Regions from separate parts of the Microbacterium pygmaeum genome, predicted to be linked through region 2. Evidence: predicted binding sites of a transcription regulator. Region 2 holds the regulator's gene; the other holds the start of a gene.

Region 1 (11,742 bases), 1.3 Mb from region 2:
ACGCGGTAGCCGTCCTGGCTCAGCGCCTTCGTCAGCGCGGCGCCGATGAATCCGGAACCACCGGCGACGACGGCACGGGGCTTGTCGGCGTCGGGCATCCTTCGACGCTACCCGAGCCGCACCGGGAACAGCTCGGTGCGCGCGATGACGCGGTCGCGCTCCGGAAGCATCGCGATGCGTCGCGGGTCGCTCAGATACGCATCCACCGCCTCCTGATCCGGAAACCGCAGCAGCTGCACCTCCGCCGGCAGGCTCTCGCCCCCGACAGCATCCGCAGCGCAGCGGCGAGCGCGGGCGCGCCATCGGTCATGGCAGGACTGTAGCGCCCGCCCGTTTCGCACCGCACGGCGAAGACGGCGGGCGCGACCCGTGACAAGCCGCTCCCAGCGTCACTAGTGTGAAGCCGACGGAAGGATGCCATGTCGTTCATCACACGAGGTTTCTCCGGCAGGCGCGGAGACCGCGATCCGCGGCTCCCTCCCGGCCAGACCCTGGTCTCCGATTGGCCGGTGCTCTCGGCAGGCCCGACTCCGCAGGTCGACACCGCCGACTGGGAGTTCTCGGTGCGAACCGAGAACGGGGTGCACCGTTGGAGCTGGGACGAGCTGCGAGCGCTCGGCATCGAAGACATCACGACGGACATCCACTGCGTCACGCACTGGACGAAACTCGAGATGCCCTGGCGCGGAGTTTCCCTGGACAAGATCTTCGCGACCGTCGAGACCGACCATGACTACGTGATGGCGCATTCGTACGGCGGGTACACGACGAACGTCCCGCTGGAAGACCTCCTGGACGGCAAGAGCTGGATCGCGTTCGAGGCGGACGGTGAGCCCCTGGATCCCGAACACGGCGGACCGGCGCGCCTGCTCGTCCCGCACTTGTACTTCTGGAAGAGCGCGAAGTGGATCCAGGGGCTGGTGACGATGCCCAGCGATGATCCCGGATTCTGGGAGCAGAACGGCTACCACCTGCACGGCGACCCCTGGCAGGAAGAGCGGTATTGGTAGACAGGGCCGCGTGGCACGTCGCCACGGTCGCGTCCGTGCGCCCCGAGACGGCGACAGCGCGACGGATCGAACTCGACGTGCCGACGTGGCCGGGCAACGACGCCGGCGCGCACCTCGATGTGCGGCTGTCCGCACCGGACGGGTACCAGGCGACGCGGTCGTACTCGATCGCGTCCTCCGGCTCAGGGACCCGCGTGATCCTCGCCGTCGACGAGCTTCCGGACGGCGAGGTCTCGCCGTTCCTCGTGCACGACCTGAGGGTGGGCGACCAGGTCGAGCTCCACGGCCCGCTCGGCGCGTTCTTCATCTGGACACCGCCCGTAGATTCCACTCCGCCGCGTCCGGTGCAGCTGATCGCCGGTGGGTCCGGGGTGGTGCCGCTCTACGCGATGGCCGCCGCGCACGGAAGTGCGGGCGATGACACCCCGTTTCGACTGCTGTACTCGGTGCGGACGCCCGATGACGTCTTCTTCCGCAGCGAACTGACCGCCCTCGCCGGCGGAAGCGCGCTGCGGCTGGACTACGTGTACACGCGCAGCGCGCCGCCTTCATGGCCGGTCGCACCCGGCAGGCTCTCAGAGGCGGTCCTCGACGAGATCACGGTGCCCGCGGCATCCCATCCGCTCGTCTTCGTCTGCGGACCGACGCCCTTCGTGGAGGCGGTCTCGCGCTGGCTGATCGGGGCAGGTCATCACCCGGGCGATGTCCGCACGGAGAGATTCGGAGGTTCGTGAGGTGTCATCAGGAACAGCTCGACTTGACGGGAACGTGCTCGCGGGTGCACTCAGCGACGCACTCGGCTGGGATCCGACGAACAGCGACGCACGCTGCCGGCACTGCGGCACGCACGGGGCGCTGGCGCTGGCGGTGGTGTACGCGTCGGGTATGGGAATGGTCGCGCGCTGCACGTCCTGCGATGCCGTTCTCGCGACGGTCGTCGAGGGCGACGACGGGCGGATCTGGTTCGGGATGCCGGGGATCAGCGCACTCGAAGTACCCGGCGCGTCGCGCTGACCATCACGGACGCTCCCTGTCCGCGATGGTGACTATCGTGCGGGAGAGGGCGGCATCCGGGTGTGTGAATCGGATCTCAGCAATGCCGCCGAACGCGGAAGGAACGCATCATGGACTGGAAGATCGAGCTCATCCTCGTGCCGGTGACGGACGTGGATCGTGCCAAGGAGTTCTACGAGCGGATCGGCTTCCACGCCGATCACGACCAGGTTCCGTTCGACGGGCTGCGCTTCGTGCAGATGACGCCTCCCGGCTCGGCCTGCTCGATCGCCTTCGGCACCGGACTCGGCATAGATCTCGAGCCGGGGCGGCAGAACACGATCCAGGTCGTCGTGCCGGACGCCGATGAGGCACTGGCCCAGCTGCGCGCGGCGGGCGCAGAGGCTTCCGGCGTCGATGAGCAGGCGTGGGGCCGGTTCGTCACCTTCGACGACCCCGACGGCAACAGCTGGACCCTGCAGGAGCTGCCGAAGCGGGACTGATGCCGATCGCGGCTGCGCTCAGTCCCGCCCGCCGGGCGGACCGACGACGAGAAGCACCGTGAACACTCCGGCCACCGCGACTCCGAGAAGCACCGCGAGCAGCCACGGTCGTCGCAGGAGCACGCGCATCGCTCGATCGTGCCAGGCGCGATCGCGCGGATCGGCGGTCTCCTCGATCCGCCAGGCACCGGCCAGCCGTCCGGTGCGGTGCAGCCACAGTTCGGTCGGGATGGTCGCATACGGGATGACCGCGCTGACGACCGCGACGGTCGTGGGCCACGCGCTCCATCGCTGATTCTTCGCCACCAGGACGGCCGTCGCGCCGTAGGCGAGGAAGACGAAGCCGTGGATGCCGCCGCCGACCGTGACCGCAATGGCGAGGCCCGTCGTGGCCCGCACGACGAGTCCCGTGATCAGCAGCGTCCATGACACCACTTCGGCGATCGCGAGAACTCGGAACAGATTCAGGGGCGTGCGCAACAACGGATCTCCTCAGTCGAGTCGGCGGGCGGGACGGAGGCTTCCAGCCTATGCGGCCGCTCTAGGCTGGCTGACGTGCGCGAGTTCGTCGGAGGGATGGGGCTGCTGCTGGGCGGGTTCGGCTACTGGCGACGCCGACCCGGCCTGATGGCGCTGGGGCTCATCCCCGCGGCGATCGTCGGGATCCTGCTGCTCGCGGGGCTCATCTCGCTCGCCGTCTGGCTGCCTGGGATCACGGTGGCCGTCACGCCGTTCGCCGAGGGCTGGCCGGGGCTGTGGGCCACGGTGATCCGCGTGACCATCGGCACGGCGATGGTCGGCGCCGCACTCGTGCTGGTGGCCGTCTCGTTCACCGCGCTGACGCTGATCCTCGGCGAGCCGTTCTACGAGCGGATCTGGCGATCGGTCGAGCGCGACCTGGGTGACGCGCAGCCGGATGCCGACTACGGGTTCTGGCGGTCGGTGCTTGACGGCATCGGGCTGTTCCTTCGCGGCGTCGGGATCGCGCTGCTTGCGGCGCTGATCGGCCTGATCCCCGCGGTGGGCGGAGTGCTCGCCACCATCGTCGGCGTCACGCTCACTGGGTGGCTGCTGGCCGACGAGCTCTCCTCGCGGGCGCTGAGCGCGCGCGGATTGGACCATGCCGCACGCCGCCGCCTGATGCGGGCGCACCGGGCTCGCGTCCTGGGATTCGGCGTCGCGACGCAGCTCTGCTTCCTGGTTCCCCTCGGGGCGGTCGCGACGATGCCCGCCGCCGTCGCGGGATCCACGGCTCTCGCACGATCGCTGCTCGCCCCGGCTTCCGCCCCGACAGACTGAGGGATCTCCGTGCATGCACGGAGATCCCTCAGTTCAGGCCGCGGCAGCGAGCTCCGAGATCGCGGTCACGACCAGGGCGCCGGCCGAGGCATCCGCCCGCACCGCGCCGCCGTCGCTGAGCTGCCCGCTCACGAACAGTTCGGCGATGCGGTCGTCGACCTCGCGCTGGATCACCCGGCGCAGCGGCCGCGCGCCGTACTCGGGCTCGTACCCGTGCTCGACCAGCCAATCCACGGCCGCGTCGGTGAGCTCGAGCGAGACCTCACGGCGGGAGAGGCGCTGCTCGGTCGCGCCGATCAGCAGGCGCACGATCTCGCGCAGCTGCGGCTTGTCGAGCTTGCGGAACAGGACGACCTCGTCGATGCGGTTCAGGAACTCCGGACGCATCGCCTCACGAAGCCGACCCATCACGCGCACGCGCAGGTCGTCCTCACTGCCGAAGCCCGTGGCTCCACCGCCGTCGGCGATGAAGCCGATCGCGCCGGAGCGCGACGCGAGTAACTCGCTGCCGATGTTCGAGGTCATGACGATCACCGTGTTGCGGAAATCGACCGTCCGGCCCTGACCGTCGGTGAGGCGACCGTCGTCGAGTACCTGCAGCAGCAGGTTGAACACGTCGGGGTGGGCCTTCTCGATCTCATCGAACAGCACGATGGAGTACGGGTTGCGGCGCACCCGCTCGGTGAGCTGTCCGGCCTCGTCGTAGCCGACGTATCCCGGAGGGGCACCGACCAGCCGCGACACCGTGTGCCGCTCGCCGAACTCGCTCATGTCGAAGCGGATTACGGCACCCTCGTCATCGAACAGGCTGGAGGCCAGGGCCTTGGCCAGCTCGGTCTTGCCGACACCGGTCGGACCGAGGAACAGGAACGAGCCGACGGGACGGTGGGCATCGCCCATGCCGGTGCGGTTGCGGCGCACGGCCTTGGCGACCGCCGTCACCGCGTCGTCCTGGCCGATCACACGACCGTGGAGTTCGTCTTCCAGGGTCGCGAGGCGCTCGCGCTCGGATTCGGTGAGGCGCTTGACCGGGATGCCGGTGGACCGACTGATCACCGCTGCGATCTCGGGCTCACCCACCACGGCCTCCTCGGTTCCGGTCGTCGCGCGAGCCGACGCGGTCGCCGTCTCGAGCTTGCCCTGGACGTCGGCGATCGCATCCCGGATGCGAGATGCCTCCTCGTAGTGCTCGGCCGAGACGGCGGCGTTCTTGTCCGCCTCGAGCTCGGCGAGCCGCGCGATCAATCCCGACACGTCGACCTTCAGGCCGAGCTGCAGGCGCAGCCGGGCGCCGGCCTGGTCGATCAGGTCGATCGCCTTGTCGGGCAGGACGCGGTCGGGCAGATACCGGTCGCTGAGCTCGACGGCGGCGCGGAGGGCGTCGTCCGTGAAGCGCACGGCGTGGTGCTCCTCGTAGGCGGGGCGGAGGCCCCGCAGGATCAGGACGGCGTCCTCGATGCTCGGCTCTCCCACCCGAACCGGCTGGAACCGCCGCTCGAGGGCCGGATCCTTCTCGATGACCCGGTACTCCTTGAGCGTGGTCGCGCCGACGAGGTGCAGTTCGCCGCGCGCCAGCCTCGGCTTGAGGATGTTGCCGGCGTCCATCGCACCGTCTCCGCCGCCACCGGCGCCGACGACGGTGTGCACCTCGTCGATGAAGAGGATCAGCTCACCCGAGAGGGTCGAGATCTCGTCCATCGTCTTGGTCAGCCGTTCTTCGAAGTCGCCGCGGTAGCGGGTGCCGGCCAGCATGGCGGGCAGGTCGAGCGCGATGACGCGCTTGTCGCGCAGCTGCTCGGGAACCGCACCTGCGACGATGGCCTGCGCCAGGCCCTCGACGATCGCGGTCTTTCCGACGCCGGCCTCGCCGACGAGCACGGGGTTGTTCTTCGTGCGGCGGCTGAGGATCTCGACGGTCTGCTCGATCTCGTCCTCGCGGCCGATGACCGGGTCGAGCCTGCCGTTGCGGGCGCGCTCGGTCAGGTCGGTGCCGAAGCGGTCGAGCATCGGGGTCTCTGATGCCGCGGCATCCTGCCCCTGCTCGGTCGAAGGCGTTCCGCTCGGCGTCACGGTCTCGCGGGCGCCCTGCACGAGAGCGTCGGCGGTCACGCCGGCCTGGGCGAGGATCTGGCCCGCCGGGGCGTCCTGTCCGAGGACGAGCGCGAAGAAGAGGTGCTCCGGGTCGACGTAGGTCGAGCCCGCTGAGCGCGCCACCTGGAAGGCGTGGAACAGCGCGCGCTGGACCGACGGTGTGATGACGGCGCCCTCCACGTTCGCGGGGTCGGATGCCTGGGGCAGGCGCTGCTCGACGGCGCGGGCGATCGCCTGCGGGTCGGCGCCGATGCGCTCGACCGCGTCCTTTGCTGGAGCCTCGGCCACGAGCACACGCAGCACGTGCAGTGCATCGAGTTCGTGCTGGCCGCGCTCCAGCGCGAACGCGCCGGCCGCCTGCAGGAACTCCTGCGTGCGGCGGCTGAGGAAGCGCGTCAGATCGATCGAACGGGATGCGCGGGCGCGCTCACCGTCGATGTAGCGGGCGAGGAAGTCGTCGAACGCGCTGGCGCCGTTCTCGGCGTCTTCGGGGGTGAAGTCTCCGGGCATGTGTCTGAATCTCTCCTGATCAAACTTGAGTTCACGTCACTCAAGGTTAGGAGTTGAGTGAACCTGTATCAAGTTCAACGGGAACAGCCCAGGTGTATTCCCAGGTCGATCAGCCCACAGCAGAGCGGGCATGCCCCGGCCCCGATAGCATCGCGGCATGACCGAGCTGAGCGACTTCATCGATCCCGCCGCCGCGCCGAGCGGGAACGGATGCCTCGAGTGCGACGAATCAGGCAGCTGGTGGGTTCACCTGCGGCGCTGCGCACTCTGCGGCCACGTCGGATGCTGCGATGACTCGCTGAACAAGCACGGCACCGCGCACTTCCACGCGTCCGGCCACCGCTTGATGCAGAGCTTCGAACCCGGTGAGGACTGGTACTGGGACTTCGTCGAGGAGCGGATGCTGCGCGGCCCCCGTCTCGCAGCGCCCGACGCGCATCCCGCCGATCAGTCCGTCCCCGGACCGGCGGATCGCCTGCCCGCCGACTGGGAGGATCTGCTCTCGCGATAGCGGGTCAGGACTCCGGGGCGTCGAGGAAGCCGAGGACGACGTCGCGGACGAGGTCGGTCCGGGCGATTCCGAAGAAGTGCGACGTGCCGGGGAACACGGCCAGCTGCGAGGCGGGCACGCCGTCGAAGTCGCCGTTGACGTCTCCGCCGCGCAGGCGCAGGAATTCCACGGCATGCTCCAGCGAGACCATGTCAGCGTCGCCGACCGTGATGAGGGTCGGCGCCTGGATACCGGTGATCTCCTCCGGCGTGCGGTCCGGGAACCCACCCGCGTAGGACGCGCCGAGCTTGTCGAGCAGCCCCTGGAGGTGGTCGAGGTCGGGGTGCGGCGACTTCGCGAGGTAGGCCGACTCCATCGGCGAGCCGGCGATCATGTCCACCGTCATCGCGCCGACGGCCGCTGCGTTCTCGGAACCGCGCATGCCCGACGCGGCGAAGGTCGTCGACGAGACGATGAGCCGCCGGACGCGTTCCGGGTGCTCGATCGCGAGTTCGAGGGCGACCGCTCCCCCGATGCTGAATCCGAAGACGTCAGCCCGCTCGATGCCGAGGAAGTCGAGGACGCCGAGCACGTCGCCGGCGAAGGCTGCCGCACCGAACGGGCGGTCGATGTCGTTCGTGCGGCCGTGGCCCTGGAAATCGATGGCGACCACTCGGCGCTCGGCGGACAGATCGGCGATCAGCGAGCCGAACTGCTGGTCGATGTCGAACAGTCCGCCGTGCAGGAGGACGAGCGGTGTCCCGCCCTCGCCGTGCACTTCGTAGTAGAGGCGGAGCGCATCGAACTCGACGTAACCGGTCGACGTGGACGTGGTCACAGGAGTGTCATCCGTCATGCCTCCACCGTGTCAGAACGGTGTCCGGAATGCACGCCTGAGGCCTGACTTCCTCGGCTTCCCGGGCCGTCTGGGGAACGACGGAAACCGAGGACAGCCAGGAGCATCCGCGACGCAGACAATCGCGGTAGACGCCGATACGCCAGATCAGGGTCTGGGATCAAAGCATCTCGGTCCGATGACCACGATACCGTGTGGGCGCTCTCCGCGACAGACTGTCGTGAAACACCCGACGGGTGATTCGTCGGGACGCTAGAAGTCCCAGTCCGCGTCTTCGGTGGCCTCGGCCTTGCCGATGACGTACGACGAGCCGGACCCGCTGAAGAAGTCGTGGTTCTCATCGGCGTTCGGTGAGAGGGCGGACAGGATCGCGGGGTTCACGTTCGTGGTCGTCTCGGGGAACATCGCCTCGTACCCCAGGTTCATAAGCGCCTTGTTGGCGTTGTAGTGCAGGAACTTCTTGACGTCCTCCGTCAGCCCGACGCCGTCGTAGAGGTCCTGCGTGTACTGCACTTCGTTGTCGTAGAGCTCGTACAGCAGCGAGAACGTGTAGTCCTTGATGTCGTCGCGCTCGGCCTGGCTGACCCGCTCGAGACCCTTCTGGAACTTGTATCCGATGTAGTACCCGTGCACGGCCTCGTCGCGGATGATGAGGCGGATGAGGTCTGCAGTGTTCGTGAGCTTGGCATGCGAGGACCAGTACATCGGCAGGTAGAAGCCCGAGTAGAACAGGAAGCTCTCCAGCAGCGTGGAGGCGACCTTGCGCTTGAGGGGGTTGTCGCCCTGGTAGTACTCCATGACGATCTGCGCCTTCTTCTGAAGGTTCGGGTTCTCCACGGACCAGCGGAACGCCTCGTCGATCTCCTTCGTCGAGGCGAGCGTCGAGAAGATCGACGAATAGCTCTTGGCGTGCACCGACTCCATGAACGCGATGTTCGTGTAGACGGCCTCCTCGTGCGGAGTGATCGCATCCGGGATCAGTGAGACGGCTCCGACGGTCGCCTGCACCGTGTCGAGCAGCGTGAGCCCCGTGAACACGCGCATCGTCAGCAGCTGCTCCTCGGGCGTGAGCGTGTTCCACGACTGGATGTCGTTGGACAGCGGGATCTTCTCGGGCAGCCAGAAGTTGTTGACCAGCCGGTTCCACACGTCGACGTCCTTATCGTCCTCGATGCGGTTCCAGTTGATCGCCTGCACCTGCGTGAGCAGCTTGAGCTTGTCGGGGGTCATTTCTTCTCTTTCGGTCCCTGAGCCTGTCGGAGGGTGATCACAGCATGCACGAGACGCACTCGGTCATGTCGGTGCCCTCGAGGGCCATCTGCCGCAGGCGGATGTAGTAGATCGTCTTGATGCCCTTGCGCCATGCGTAGATCTGCGCCTTGTTGATGTCGCGCGTGGTGGCGGTGTCCTTGAAGAACAGCGTCAGCGACAGGCCCTGATCCACGTGCTGCGTGGCCGCGGCGTACGTGTCGATGACCTTCTCGTAGCCGATCTCGTACGCGTCCTGGTAGTACTCCAGGTTTTCGTTCGTCATGAACGCGGCCGGGTAGTAGACGCGACCGAGCTTGCCTTCCTTGCGGATCTCGATCTTCGAGGCGATCGGGTGGATCGAGCTCGTCGAGTTGTTGATGTAGGAGATCGAGCCGGTCGGGGGCACCGCCTGCAGGTTCTGGTTGTAGATGCCGTGCTCCTGGATGGTGGCGCGAAGCGCCGACCAGTCCGCCTGCGTCGGGATGTGCTTGCCGGCGAAGAGCTCCTTCACCTTCTCGGTCTCGGGGACCCAGGCGCGGTCGATGTACTTGTCGAAGAACGCGCCGCTCGCGTAGGTGGAGTCCTCGAACCCGTCGAAGGCGTGGCCCTTCTCGATCGCGAGGTTGTTCGAGGCGCGCAGCGCGTGGAACAGCACCGTGTAGAAGTAGATGTTCGTGAAGTCCAGGCCCTCTTCTGAGCCGTAGAAGACATGCTCGCGGGCGAGGTAGCCGTGCAGGTTCATCTGCCCCAGGCCGATCGCGTGCGAGCGGTCGTTGCCGTCCTCGATCGAGCGCACCGAGGTGATGTGGCTCTGCTCGCTCACGGCGCTCAGTGCACGGATCGCCGTCTCCACCGTCTTGCCGAGGTCATCCGCATCCATCGACAGCGCGATGTTCATCGAACCGAGGTTGCAGGAGATGTCCTTGCCGATCTGGTCGTAGGAGAGGTCCTCGTTGTACGTGGTCGGCGTGTTCACCTGCAGGATCTCGCTGCACAGGTTCGACATGTTGATGCGGCCCTTGATGGGGTTCGCCGCGTTCACCGTGTCCTCGAACATGATGTAGGGGTAGCCCGACTCGAACTGGATCTCGGCGAGGGTCTGGAAGAACTCGCGGGCGTTGATCTTGGTCTTCTTGATGCGCGCGTCATCGACCATCTCGCGGTACTTCTCGGTCACGGAGATGTCGCCGAACGGGACGCCGTAGACCTTCTCGACGTCGTACGGCGAGAACAGGTACATGTCCTCGCCGTTCTTGGCGAGCTCGAACGTGATGTCGGGGACGACCACACCGAGGGAGAGCGTCTTGATGCGGATCTTCTCGTCGGCGTTCTCGCGCTTGGTGTCGAGGAATCGCATGATGTCCGGGTGATGCGCGTTGAGGTATACCGCACCCGCTCCCTGGCGCGCACCCAGCTGGTTCGCGTAGCTGAAGCTGTCTTCGAGGAGCTTCATGACCGGGATGATCCCGCTGGACTGGTTCTCGATCTGCTTGATCGGCGCACCGGCCTCGCGGATGTTGGAGAGCAGGAGCGCGACGCCACCGCCGCGCTTGGACAGCTGCAGGGAGGAGTTGATGCCGCGCGAGATCGACTCCATGTTGTCCTCGATGCGCAGCAGGAAGCACGAGACGAGCTCGCCGCGCTGGGCCTTGCCCGAGTTGAGGAAGGTGGGCGTGGCCGGCTGGAAGCGGCCGGAGATGATCTCGTCCACCAGGTCGGTGGCGAGCTTCTCGTCGCCGTCGGCCAGTCCCAGTGCGGTCATCACGACGCGGTCCTCGAAGCGCTCGAGGTACCGCTTGCCGTCGAAGGTCTTCAGCGTGTAGCTCGTGTAGTACTTGAAGGCGCCGAGGAAGGTCTCGAACCGGAACTTCTTCGAGTACGCGAAGTCGTTGAGGCGCTGGATGAAGTCGAACGAGTACTTCTCGAGCACGGTCGGCTCGTAGTACTCCTTCTCGACGAGGTAGTCGAGGCGCTCCTTGAGCGAGTGGAAGAACACCGTGTTCTGGTTGACGTGCTGCAGGAAGTACTCACGGGCCGCGCGCTTGTCGGCGTCGAACTGGATCTTCCCGTTCGCGTCGTACAGATTGAGCATCGCGTTGAGGGCGTGGTAATCCATGCCCTCGAAGCGCACCTCGTTCTTGAATGCCAGCTCGGTCACTGCAGCTTCCACCATCGTTCCAATCCTTCGTTGACGCGTTCGACGTCTTCGGGCGTGCCGAAAAGTTCGAGCCGATACAAGTGCGGCACGGAGCACTTGCGGCTGATGATCTCGCCGGCGATACCGAAGTGTTCGCCGAAATTCGTGTTCCCCGCGGAGATGACTCCGCGGATCTGTTGCCGATTGCGCTCATCATTGAGGAATCGGATGACCTGCTTGGGTACGGCTCCCCGCTCCTCCCCTCGGCCCTGTCCGCCGCCGTAGGTGGGGGTGACGAGGACGAACGGCTCGTTCACGACCAGCGGCTGGTCGGATGGATGCAGGGGGATTCGCGTAGCGCGGAGTCCGAGCTTCTCGACGAACCGCGCGGTGTTGCCGGACACGCTCGAGAAGTAGACGATCAGCGGCGCAGCGCGGCCGGTTCCTTCGGTCGCGCTGCGCTGACGCACGGCGACCGAAGCAGCCATCGTCAGGCCAGGCGGCTGGCGAGCTCGTCGATCTTGTCGGGACGGAAGCCCGACCAGTGGTCCTCATCGGTGATGACGACCGGCGCCTGCAGGTAGCCGAGCGCCTTGACCTGC
Region 2 (11,742 bases):
CGCCGGATCGGATCGATCCGGATCGATCATCGTGCCGGCCAGGTGCGCCACCCACATCAGCTGCGTGCGCTGGTTCGCGGCTGCGCGCACGCCACCCTCGTGCAGGGCGATCGCGCCGGCCTCCGGCTCGCCGCGCTGGATCGAGGCGACCGCACGGGCGAGGTACGCGTCGGCGGGGGCGGGATGCGTGAGCAGCGCGTGCTCGCGCGCGAGTTCGAGCGCCTCGGCGGAGAGTTCGAGGGCGATCTGCAGACGCCCGCTCCACGCCTCGACGAGTGCCAGACTGCCCAGCAGATGCACGCGGTAGGTGGCATACGTCGCCCCCTCGGTGTGAAGGGTGCGAGTCAGGATGTTCCGCGCTGCTTCCAGCTCCCCGACCAGGAAGTGGCCTCGCGCGATCGAGACCAGGGCGAGCGCCTCGAGGAACGGCCGGTGCGTGAGCTGGAGCAGGACCGGCACGGGTGCCTCGGGGTGCTCGGTGAGCGCCGCAACGGCACGTCGACCGGCTTCCAGAGAGACCTCGGGATGCGGCTGGAACTGCACCCCCGCCGCCAGGTAGGTCAGCGCGACCTGTCGGTGGCCGGCATCCATCCGGTCCTCGCTCAGCAGTCCTCGGAGGATCTCCAGGGCGAGTGCCGCGCGCCCGCTCATGCCCGCCACGATCGCGTAGAGCAGCTGTGCGTCGAGGTTCTTCGCCCGGACGTCGCCCGGCACCAGCGAGAGCCAGCGGGCCACCGTCGTCGTGCGCACCTGATCATAGACATCGCGGCCGCTCGCCAGCAGCAGGGCGAAGACCCGCTCCCACTCCCGGGCTCGCAGCAGGTACTCGATCGCGGTCGGATACTCCCCCCACTGCAGGTGCCAGTCCGCGGCCGCCAGCAGCACGCGCGCTTCTTCTCCCGAGTCTGATGCGCGCAGGCGATAGCGCAGCAGATCGCGGAAGAGATGATGGAACCGGTAGCGCCCGGGTCGATCGGTGACCGGGATCAGGAACATCGAATCGCTCAGCAGCTCGGCGAGGAACAGCTCGCCGTCGGGCACGCCGGTGACCGCCTCAGCGAGTCCGCCGGAGACCTCGTCGAGGGCGGCCAGCTGCAGGAGCGCCCGGCGTCGCTGCGCCGACTGCGCGTCGAGGACCTCTTCGCTGAGGTAGTCCACGATGAGGCGGTCGGTCTCATCCAGTCGGTCTGCGAAACGGTCGACGTCGGTCTCGAACCGGAGGGTCAGCGCGCTCAGCTGAACGCCGGCAGCCCATCCCTCCGTGTGACGGGCGACGGTCGCGGCCGCCGACTGCGGCACCGAGCGGCCGGTGATGTTCTCGAGCAGCAGCGCCGTCTCCTCGTCGCTGAACGCGAGCTGCGCCTGGCGCAGCTCGACGAGGCCGTGCTGCAGCCGATGACGGTTCCGGCCGATGCGGCTGTCGGTGCGCGTCGAGAAGATCAGGTGGGCGTTCGCCGGCAGCAGGTCGGCCAGACGCCAGAGGTCGGCGGCGATGCCGCTGGCGGAGATGTGGTGGAGGTCGTCGAAGACGATCACGACCTCGCCGAGCGAGGCGAGTGAGGCCGCGAGCGCCTCCAGGAACGGTTCGCCGAGCTCGTCGCCGGTGGTGACGGGCGCATCAGGGTGGGGCATGTCGGGCTCCACCGCTGTCAGGGCCTCGACCAGTCGGGTTGCGAAGAGCGAGGCGTCGACGTCGACGCCCGTGATGTCCAGCCAGGCGATCGACAGGTCCGGTCGCGAGTGCATCCACTGCGTGAGCAGGACGCTCTTGCCGTAGCCGGCGGGAGCGACCACGACCGTGAGCGGCGCGCGGATGCCGGCGTCGATCGCCGACCGCAGCACCGGCCGATCCACCGCGTGCGGAAGGATGACGCGCGTGTCGCTCACAGGCATCGGCTCCCAGCCCCGGGCTTGACCCCGCCCGGCCAGGGGAATCATCCCACAAGGGTGACGGGGTTTCGAGGCCACCGTTGCACCATGTCATCAGGCACGACGCAGTGCGCCGAGCGGAGAGGACCTCGCATGACAGCGCATGTGATGGAGGTCGTGGTCCGGGGTCGGCTCGGCCCTGACCTGATCGCCGCGCTGGAGGGCTTCACGGTCTCGACCGACGGCGCGGGGGCCACGCACGTCGTCGGGTCGGTACCCGACCAGCCCGCACTGCTCGGACTGCTGGATGTGTTCCGCGACCTCAACATCGAGGTCGTCTCAGTGAACCCGCTGGACAGATGAAGGAGACGACATGACCACATTCGACTACGGGCCCATCGAGCTCTACGCGATCGGCTTCGACGGCGACCGCCCCGGTCCCGCCATTCTGCAGGCGGTGGATGATCTGGTCGCATCGGGCACGGTGAACGTGCTCGACCTCGTCTTCGTCACCCGGTCGCTCGACGGGGAGCTCAGCATCCTCGAGCTCTCCGACACGAGCGACGACGCGGGCGTGCCCGCGCTCGACCTCGCGGGCCTCGCCGGTGAGGACGACATCGCCGCCCTCGCTGAGGGGGTGGCGCCCGGGAGCTCGGCCGCCGTCCTGGTCGTCGAGCTGCTGTGGGCCAAGGCGTTCGCCGGCGCGCTCTACGACGCGGGCGGGGCCGTCCTCGCCCGCGAGGGCATCCCCGCCCCGATCGTCAATGCGTTCTTGTCCGAGCACGTCGGCTGAAAGGAATCGAGATGTTGCGAAGAATGGGACGCCCGGGACTGCTCGGGTTGGCCGCACGCACCGCCGTGGTCGCGGGTACCGCAACCGCGGTCGCCGGCGGCGTCGCGTCGCACCAGGCGAACAAGGCCAACCAGGCTGCGGAGGCGCAGGCGTACGAGGCGCAGCAGCAGCAGGCGGCGATGGATGCTGCGGCCGCACAGGCCGTCGCGAACGCGCAGCCCACCGCGCCGGCGGCACCTGCCGCTGCCCCGCCGGATCTGATGGCGCAGCTGACCCAGCTCGGTCAGCTGCACGCGTCCGGGATCCTGTCGGACGAGGAGTTCGCGGCCGCAAAGGCCAAGCTGCTCGGCTGAGCCCGGTACTTGACCCGATCGGCCCCCTCCCGGCTCGGGGAGGGGGCCGATCGGGTCAAACGGCGGGCTCGGGGTGGTCGTCTCTCGCCGAACGCTAGCGTTGTCCGGGTGACCGAGCAGATCGCCCACCCCGCAGCATCCCGTCCCGTCCGCATCGGCGTGCAGCTGGCACCACAGCATGCGACGTTTCCGCAGCTGCGGGACGCCGTCCTGCGCGCAGAGGATCTCGGCGTCGACGCGATCTTCAACTGGGACCACTTCTACCCGCTCAGTGAGCCGCTGGACGCGCCGCATTTCGAGGCGTGGACGGTGCTGGCGGCGATGGCCGAGATCACCGAACGGGTCGAGTTCGGCCCGCTCGTGAACTGCAACTCGTACCGCAACCCGGACCTGCAGGCCGACATGGCCCGTACCGTCGACCACATCAGCGCCGGAGCGGCCGGGACGGGACGCCTCATCTTCGGCACCGGATCGGGCTGGGCCGAGCGCGACTACGACGGGTACGGGTATCCGTTCGGAACCGTGGGGAGCCGACTGGACGCGCTGGCGGCCGACCTGCCCCGGATCCGGGCACGCTGGGACGAGCTCAACCCCGCCCCCACCCGGAAGATCCCGATCCTCATCGGCGGGCAGGGCGAGCGCAAGACCCTGCGCCTGGTCGCGCAGCACGCAGACATCTGGCACACGTTCGCGACGCTCGAGGATCTGCCCCGCAAGATCGGCGTCCTGCACGACTGGTGCGCGCAGGAGGACCGCGATCCCGCAGAGATCGAACTGTCCAGCGGGTTCAGCATCCGGCGCTTCGGGCCGCTGCTGGAGCCCGACGGACCGGACCGGCTGTACGCGCAGGGCGTGCGCCTGCTGATCCCGGCCCTGGACGGCCCGGACTACGACCTGTCCGAGATCGTTCCGCTCCTGCAGTGGCGCGACCGCGCGAACGGCACCGCCTGAGGCTCAGCCGTCGCGCGCCGACACCGTGTCACCGGACAGCCAGCGCAGCCACCGCGCGTCGGGATCGCCCTCGAGCACGAGCGCGCGCACCAGGAGCGTCAGTGGAATGGACAGGATCGCGCCCAGGGGTCCGATGATGAACGTCCAGAAGATCACCGAGAAGAAGCTCAGCGTGAGGCTCAGGCTCACGGCGTCGCTGACGAACTTGGGCTGTACGAGCACCTGCAGCGTGACGTTGACCACGCAGTAGATCGCGATGACGGCCAGCATGAGCGGCCACCCGCCGACCACCAGGGCCAGCAGGGCCGGCGGGATGAGGCCGATCACGAAGCCGATGTTGGGGATGAAGTTGGTCACGAAGGCCAGGATCGCCCACACCGCGGGCGCGGGAACGCCGAGCGCCCAGAGCGCGAGTCCGTCGATGATCGCCACGACTGCGCCGAAGCTCGCGTTGACGATGTAGTAGCGGCGGACGCCGGTGTTGAAGCTCTGGACCCGTCGGATCGACGTGCGCGCCGCCGCGCCGAAGGACGACTCGGCGCGCGCGTAGCGCGACCCGTCCGCCGCCATGAAGATCACGTAGGCGAGCACGAAGAAGAAGGCGGTGAGCACAGTCAGCACGGTGCCGCCGAGGGAAGCGGCGAAGCCGGCGATCGTGGAGGGCTGGAGGACGGATGCCGCGGCATCCGCCGCCTGGTCGTCCAGACCGACCGACCCGAGCCATGCCACCACGGCCTGCGCGGTCCCCTGCAGCTCGTCCGCATAGTCGGCGACGAGACGGACGAACTGCGTGCCGGCGAAGAACAGCAGGAGTGCAAGGAAGCCGAGGATCAGGTACGCGACGACGATCACGGTCGTCGTGGCGAGCCACCGCGGCCAGCCGCGCCGCTCGAGCGGATGCCGCACCGGATGACAGATGATCACGATCACCGCGGCGAGCGCCAGCGGGCCCACCAGCTCCCGGCCGAGTGAGAGCCCAGCCAGCGCGATCACTGCGGCGGCGAGCCCGATCAGGACGCGCAGCGTCGGCGAGAGGGCAGGTGCGGCGGACGGAACGGGAGGTGCGGGCGGCTTCTTCACGCCCCCGCCGCCTTGCGTTCGGCTTCCACGCGCTCTTCGGCCGTACGCAGGGCGGCGGTCAGTCGCTGGATGTCGGCCCGGCTCGCCGGCTGCGCGTCGTCGTGGCCGCGCGAGGCGCGTTCCACGACCCACGACGAGATCGTCGCGACGACCAGACCGACCAGGACGACGCCGCCGACCATGAGGGCGACCGCGGCGACGCGACCGGGGATCGTCACCGGGACGAAGTCGCCGTAGCCGACCGTGGTGACGGTGCAGAACGCCCACCAGACGGCGTCCCCGAACGAGTCGATGTCGGCGCCCGGCGCGTGGCGCTCGAACTGCAGTTCCAGCAGCGCGACGTACCAGATGAGCAGCAGCGCCGACCCGACGCCGTAGATGAGCAGGCGTGCCCGGATGCTGTTGCCCGCCGTCTTCGTGAAGGAGGCCAGTCGCGTGAACGCGTCGAGCAGGCGCACCGGGCGCAGGGCGGGGATGACCGCGGTGACCAGGTCGGCCTTGTGCGTGCGGAACCACAGGCCGCGCGGATGCGACAGGGCGAAGCGCACCAGATAGTCGACGATGAACATCACCCAGATGATCGCGATCGTCAGCGAGGTGACGGTGGCCCAGACGCCCCGCACGTCGCCGATCACATGGGCGGTGTAGGTGATCAGGAACACACCGGCGGCGACGGCCAGCGGCCAGTACGTCGCCTGCCGCCAGCGCTCGCTGCGCGCCGTCTCGCCTCGAGCCGGGTCGGGCTCGGGTGCGGGGTTCGGAGTGCTCACGTCTGCACTCTAGAACGCGATCCGGTCAGTCTCTTTCCGACCCGCTGTCCTTCTCGCCCGATTCCAGCTGCTGACGCGGCCGCCACACGACGATGTCGGTGGAGCGGCGCACCCGCCTGCCCGAGCGCAGCGTCACGACCGATCCGGTCGCACCCGCGGCGAAGACCCGGGCGCCCGGCCGGCTCTCGAGCTCGGTGCGCATCCGCGTCTCCAGGTCGCGGACGCGGACGTGCAGCTCTCGCAGGCGGTCCTCGAGTTCGATGATCCGCGCGATCGCGGGAAGGCTCATCCCGTCGGCAGACAGGCGCGCGACCTCCCTCAGCTGCTCGACGTGACGCGTCGAGTACCTGCGGGATCCGCCCTGCGTGCGCGCCGGCACGACGAGGCCGAGCCGGTCGTACTGCCGCAGCGTCTGCGGGTGCATCCCGGTCAGCTCGGCCGCCACCGCGATCGCGAAGATCGGGGCATCCTCATCGATCTCGTCGTCCGGCATGATCAGCCGCGCGCCTTCGACATCAGGTCGGCGCGCGGATTCTCCTTCGGCTCCAGCTCGTGGAACCGCTCGAGGGCCTCGCGGGCCTCCTCGTCCAGATGGGACGGAACAGCGACCTGGACCTCCGCGAGGAGATCACCGGTACCCTTGGACGTCTCGACGCCGCGGCCTTTCACCCGGAGCACGCGGCCCGACGGGGTGCCGGGGGCGACGCGGAGCTTGACCGGGTCGCCGCCGAGCGTCGGCACCTCGATGGTGGCGCCCAGCGCGGCCTCTGTGAAGGTGACAGGCACCGTGACGCGCAGGTTGAGTCCGTCTCGGACGAAGACCGGGTGCTTGCGCACGGCGACCTGCACGACGATGTCGCCCGACTCGCCGCCGTCCGGAGACGGTCGGCCGCGGCCTCGCAGCCGGATCTTCTGCCCGTCCGAGACGCCCGCCGGGATCTTCACCTTGAACGGATTGCCGTCCTCGCCCTGCAGGGTGATCGTCTCGCCCTTTGTCGCAGTGATGAAGTCGATCGTCGTCCGCGCGGTCACGTCGGCGCCGCGCTGCGGACCCCCGTAGCCGCGGAAGCCGCCGGTGGACTGCCCGAACCGGCCGGAGCCGAAGCCGCCCTGCTGCTGGTTGAACATGCTGAAGATGTCTTCGAAGTCCTGCGGGGTCTGCTGGCGACCACCGCGGCCCTGCCCGAAGGCGCTGAAGACGTCCTCGAAGCCGCCCGAGCTCTGACCGGGCGCCGTGAAGCGCGCGCCACCGGCGCCCATGGCGCGGATCTGGTCGTACTCCTTGCGCTGCTCGGTGTCCGAGAGCACCGAGTAGGCCTCGCTGATCTCCTTGAACTTCGCCTCGGCGGCGGTGTCACCCTGGTTGGAGTCGGGGTGGTACTTCCGAGCGAGCTTGCGGTAGGTCTTCTTCAGATCCGCGTCCGGGATGTCCTTGCTGACACCGAGGACTTTGTAGAAATCCTTGTCGAACCAGTCCTGGCTGGCCATACGTGCTCCTCTGGCTAGTCGGCCGGCACGGCGACGACGACCTTCGCGGGCCGCAGTTCGACGGATCCCAGGCGGTAGCCGACTTCGACGACCTCGAGGATCGTCGGCTCGGTGACGCCGGGTGTGGGCGCCTGGAAGATCGCCTCGTGCTGCTGCGGATCGAACACCTCGCCGGCGGATCCGTAGGAGGTGACCCCGAGCTTCTCGGCGACGGCGCGCACCTTGACGGCGATCGCCGAAAACGGCGTGCCGTCTTCGAGGTCGCCGTGCTTCTCGGCGCGGTCGAGGTCGTCGAGCACGGGAACCAGGCCCTTGGCGGCCTCGCCCTTGGCGCGCTCGATCTCGCGCTCGCGCTGGTCCTCGGTGCGGCGGCGGTAGTTGGCGTACTCCGCCTGCAGGCGCTTGAGGTCCAGCAGCAGCGTCGACTCGAGGTCGGCAAGCACGGCGTCTTCGGCCGCGGCGTCGGCGTTCTGGGGCGAACCCAGGATGTCATCGACCGTCAGCGCGTCGGCGGCCGCGCCGGAGCCGGCGGATTCCTCCGCCGGCTCCGGTGCGTCGGGCCCGTCGTAGCCGTACGGCTCGTCGTGGTCCTTCTTCGACATGTGTCTGTCCTACTTCTTGTCGTCTTCGTCGTCGACGACCTCGGCGTCGATGACGTCCTCTTCGGGGTTCGGCGCCTGTCCGTTGCCCGGGTCGGTCGCGTCGGGATCGGTCCCCGCGCCCGTCGGAGCGTCGCCGGCAGCCTGCGACGAGGCGTAGATGGCCTCGCCGAGCTTGCCCTGGCTGGCGTTGAGCGCGTCGAACGCGGTCTTGACCGCGTCGTCGTCCTCGCCGGCCAGCGCCGTCTTGAGCGCGTCGACGTCGGCCTGGACCGAGGTCTTGACGTCCTCGGGGAGCTTGTCGTCGTTCTCCTTGATGAGCTTGTCGATCGAGTACGCGAGCGTCTCGGCCTGGTTGCGCACCTCGGCGGACTCACGGCGCTTCTTGTCCTCGGCCGCGTTCTCCTCGGCCTCACGGACCATGCGCTCGATGTCCTCCTTGGGCAGCGACGAGCCGCCGGTGATGGTCATCGACTGCTCCTTGCCGGTGCCCTTGTCCTTCGCGGAGACGTTCACGATGCCGTTCGCGTCGATGTCGAAGGTGACCTCCACCTGCGGGATGCCGCGGGGAGCCGGGGCGATGCCGGTGAGCTCGAAGGTGCCGAGCGGCTTGTTGTCGCGCGTGAAGTCGCGCTCGCCCTGGAAGACCTGGATCGCGACCGACGGCTGGTTGTCGTCGGCGGTCGTGAAGGTCTCGCTGCGCTTGGTGGGGATGGCGGTGTTGCGCTCGATGAGCTTCGTCATGATGCCGCCCTTGGTCTCGATGCCGAGGCTCAGGGGGGTGACGTCGATCAGGAGCACGTCCTTGCGCTCGCCCTTGAGGACGCCGGCCTGGAGGGCGGCGCCGACGGCGACGACCTCATCCGGGTTGACGCCCTTATTGGCCTCCTTGCCGGCCTCCTGCTTGACCAGCTCGGCGACGGCGGGCATGCGGGTGGAACCACCCACGAGCACGACGTGGTCGATGTCGCTGACCTTGATGCCGGCTTCGCGGATGACGTCCTCGAACGGCTTCTTGGTGCGATCCAGCAGATCCTTGGTGAGGTCCTCGAACTTGGCGCGCGTGATCGTCTCGGAGAGCGAGACCGGGCCGCTGTCGGTGAGCGACAGGTAGGGCAGGTTCACGCTGGTGGACATCGAGGAGCTGAGTTCCTTCTTCGCCTGCTCCGCAGCCTCCTTGAGGCGCTGCAGGGCGATCTTGTCACCCGACACGTCGACGCCGGTGGTGTCCTTGAACTGCTTGATGAAGTAGTCGACGAGTCGCTGGTCCCAGTCGTCACCGCCGAGGCGGTTGTCGCCGGCAGTGGAGCGCACCTGGATCGTCGAGAAGTCGTCGTCCTTGCCCACCTCCAGCAGCGAGACGTCGAACGTTCCACCACCGAGGTCGAAGACGAGGATGAGCTCGTCCTCCTTGCCGCGGTCCAGGCCGTAGGCCAGCGCAGCAGCGGTGGGCTCGTTGATGATGCGCAGGACGTTCAGGCCCGCGATCTCGCCGGCTTCCTTCGTCGCGTGGCGCTCGGCGTCATTGAAGTACGCGGGGACGGTGATGACGGCATCCGTCACCGAGTCGCCCAGGTACTCCTCGGCGTCGCGCTTGAGCTTGGCGAGGATGCGCGCCGAGATCTCCTGCGGCGTGTACTTCTTGCCGTCGACGTCGAACTTCCAGTCCGTGCCCATGTGGCGCTTGACCGAAGAGACGGTGCGGTCGACGTTGGTGACGGCCTGGCGCTTCGCGGTCTCGCCGACGAGCACCTCGCCGTCCTTCGTGTAGGCGACGACCGACGGAGTCGTGCGGAAACCCTCGGCGTTCGCGATGACCTTGGGCTCGCCGCCCTCCAGGACGCTGACGACGGAGTTGGTGGTACCGAGGTCGATTCCAACAGCACGTGGCATTGCTTCTCCTTTGTTGAAAGTGTGTGGGTCGGATCAACCGAGGTTGAGCCGAGATGACTCAACCCTATCGAAGGCGCGGTGAGCATGTCAAATGAACTTGATATGAACTGGCTCAGGTTTCTCTTCGCTGTGGGCGAGCGTCTGCAGCAGCACCACGAGCAGGCCCAGCACGACGAGCTGCCGTGATGCCCAGTACGCCCAGCACGAGCAGAAGCGCCGAATGGGCCGGGGTGGGATGATCGCTCACCGTGGCCACCAGGACGATCGCGAGGCCGGTGAAGGTCGCGTAGATGCGCTCCTTGAAATACAACACGACCGAATCGGCGTTCGCGCCGAGGTCCTTCATGCGCGCAGCGCGTCGCGCGGTTCGGCCGCGCGGGACCCCGGTCGCAGCATCCGCTTCGCTCATCGGCCCTCTTCCGCAGGTTCTGCCCGTGAGCCTATCCGGCGGGCCATCATGGCTTCATGGCACTGCCCTGGGACTTCCGGCCGCTGCACGGCGAGCGCGTGACGCTCGACCTGCTGTGCGAGGACGACTTCGAGCCGCTCTACGAGATGCAGTCCGACCCCGAGGTGTGCCGGTTCCTGCTCTACGAGCCGCGCTCGCGCGAGAAGGTGGCGGAGGTGCTCGCCCGGGATGCCGGAGCCGGGCGTCTGGACAAGCCCGACGACTTCGTCCAGCCCGCCATCCGTGACGAGGACGGCCGGTTCGTCGGCACCATGTACTTCCACCTGCAGAGTGTCGAGGATCGCACCGCCGAGATCGGCTGGATCCTGCATCCGTCCGCCGTCGGAAAGGGGTACGCGACCGAGGCTGCGCGGCTGCTGCTCGATGTCGCGTTCGACGAGATCGGCCTGCACCGGGTGTACGCGGAGCTCGATCCGCGCAACGACGCGTCCGTGGCGATGTGCCTTCGGCTCGGGATGCGTCACGAGGCGCACTTCGTCGAGCACATGTGGCTGAAGGACGAGTGGAGCGACACCGGGATCTACGCGATCCTCGAACGCGAGTGGCGCGGCGCCACTTCTCGTTCACCCAACGGACCTAGCGTTACGGCATGAGCGAACCCGACGCCTCGCAGCCACCTGCGGAGCCGCTGCTGAACACCGCGGCCCTGCGCACCGATGAGGTCGATGCGACACCGGTCCCCCGCAAACAGGTCGTGTCGTGGGCGTTCTGGGACTGGGCGACGCAGCCCTTCAACTCCGTCATCCTGACCTTCGTCTTCGTCTCGCTCTACCTCGTCTCGGACAGCTTCCTGCCGGCCGGCGTCGCCGCGCAGAACGCGGACGGCACGATCGAGTGCTCCAACGCCGTCGACGCCGCCACCGGGTACTGCCGCGGTCTTGCCGATCTGGCGAGCTGGTACGGGTGGGTGGCGTTCGCCGCCGGCATCCTGATCCTGCTGCTGGCTCCCGTGCTCGGCCAGCGCGCCGACGCGCAGGGCAACAAGAAGAAGTGGGTCATCGGCGGGACCGTCGTGCTGGCGCTGCTGCAGTTCGGGCTGTTCTTCGTCTACGCCGAACCGGCGTTCTTCTGGGTCGGCGCGGCGATCGTCGCCCTCGGGTCGGTGGCCTCCGAGATCGCCGGCGTCAACTACAACGCCATGCTCGTGCAGGTCTCGACGCCGAAGACGATCGGGCGCGTGAGTGGACTCGGCTGGGGCCTCGGCTACATCGGGGGCATTCTCGCGCTGGTCATCGTCGTCCTCCTGAATCAGTTCGAGTGGTTCGGCCTGGACGTCTCGGGCGGACTCGCGTACCGCCTGATCGCGGTCGGCGCCGCGGTCTGGACGATCGTGTTCGCCCTGCCCTTCGTCCTCAATGTGCCCGAGGCCGCCGCGCGGCTCGACCGCCCAAAGGTCGGCTTCTTCGAGAGCTACGTGGTGCTGGTGGGGGACATCGTCTCGCTGTACCGCAATCACCGGTCGACGTTCTGGTTCCTG

What was found. The regulator HspR, encoded in region 2, represses chaperone genes until heat shock. The targets are predictions, from matches to a motif close to AAGTTGAGTCNNNNNGACTCAACTT.
Region 1: BLT19_RS09105 (ATP-dependent Clp protease ATP-binding subunit) is a predicted target of HspR. The motif match lies at 6,429-6,453, and genes of this name have one in related genera.

The regions. Positions count from the first base shown of each region.
Region 1 is NZ_LT629692.1:1,928,693-1,940,434, reverse strand. It holds gene BLT19_RS09145 (epimerase) at 1-98, opposite strand, end outside; gene BLT19_RS18120 (hypothetical protein) at 108-239, opposite strand; gene BLT19_RS09135 (molybdopterin-dependent oxidoreductase) at 420-1,010, shown strand; gene BLT19_RS09130 (FAD-binding oxidoreductase) at 1,046-1,744, shown strand; gene BLT19_RS09125 (DUF6510 family protein) at 1,746-2,024, shown strand; gene BLT19_RS09120 (GNAT family N-acetyltransferase) at 2,135-2,506, shown strand; gene BLT19_RS09115 (DUF3817 domain-containing protein) at 2,525-2,989, opposite strand; gene BLT19_RS09110 (EI24 domain-containing protein) at 3,062-3,805, shown strand; gene BLT19_RS09105 (ATP-dependent Clp protease ATP-binding subunit) at 3,839-6,406, opposite strand; gene BLT19_RS09100 (UBP-type zinc finger domain-containing protein) at 6,564-6,917, shown strand; gene BLT19_RS09095 (alpha/beta fold hydrolase) at 6,922-7,752, opposite strand; gene nrdF (class 1b ribonucleoside-diphosphate reductase subunit beta) at 8,005-8,982, opposite strand; gene nrdE (class 1b ribonucleoside-diphosphate reductase subunit alpha) at 9,020-11,176, opposite strand; gene nrdI (class Ib ribonucleoside-diphosphate reductase assembly flavoprotein NrdI) at 11,158-11,628, opposite strand; gene nrdH (glutaredoxin-like protein NrdH) at 11,631-11,742, opposite strand, start outside.
Region 2 is NZ_LT629692.1:613,677-625,418, reverse strand. It holds gene BLT19_RS02885 (LuxR C-terminal-related transcriptional regulator) at 1-1,887, opposite strand, end outside; gene BLT19_RS02880 (hypothetical protein) at 2,023-2,232, shown strand; gene BLT19_RS02875 (DUF6325 family protein) at 2,243-2,662, shown strand; gene BLT19_RS02870 (SHOCT domain-containing protein) at 2,686-3,015, shown strand; gene BLT19_RS02865 (LLM class F420-dependent oxidoreductase) at 3,124-3,966, shown strand; gene BLT19_RS02860 (AI-2E family transporter) at 3,970-5,046, opposite strand; gene BLT19_RS02855 (potassium channel family protein) at 5,043-5,816, opposite strand; gene BLT19_RS02850 (heat shock protein transcriptional repressor HspR) at 5,842-6,309, opposite strand; gene BLT19_RS02845 (DnaJ C-terminal domain-containing protein) at 6,312-7,304, opposite strand; gene BLT19_RS02840 (nucleotide exchange factor GrpE) at 7,319-7,906, opposite strand; gene dnaK (molecular chaperone DnaK) at 7,916-9,796, opposite strand; gene BLT19_RS02830 (hypothetical protein) at 9,909-10,142, opposite strand; gene BLT19_RS02825 (GNAT family N-acetyltransferase) at 10,262-10,858, shown strand; gene BLT19_RS02820 (MFS transporter) at 10,855-11,742, shown strand, end outside.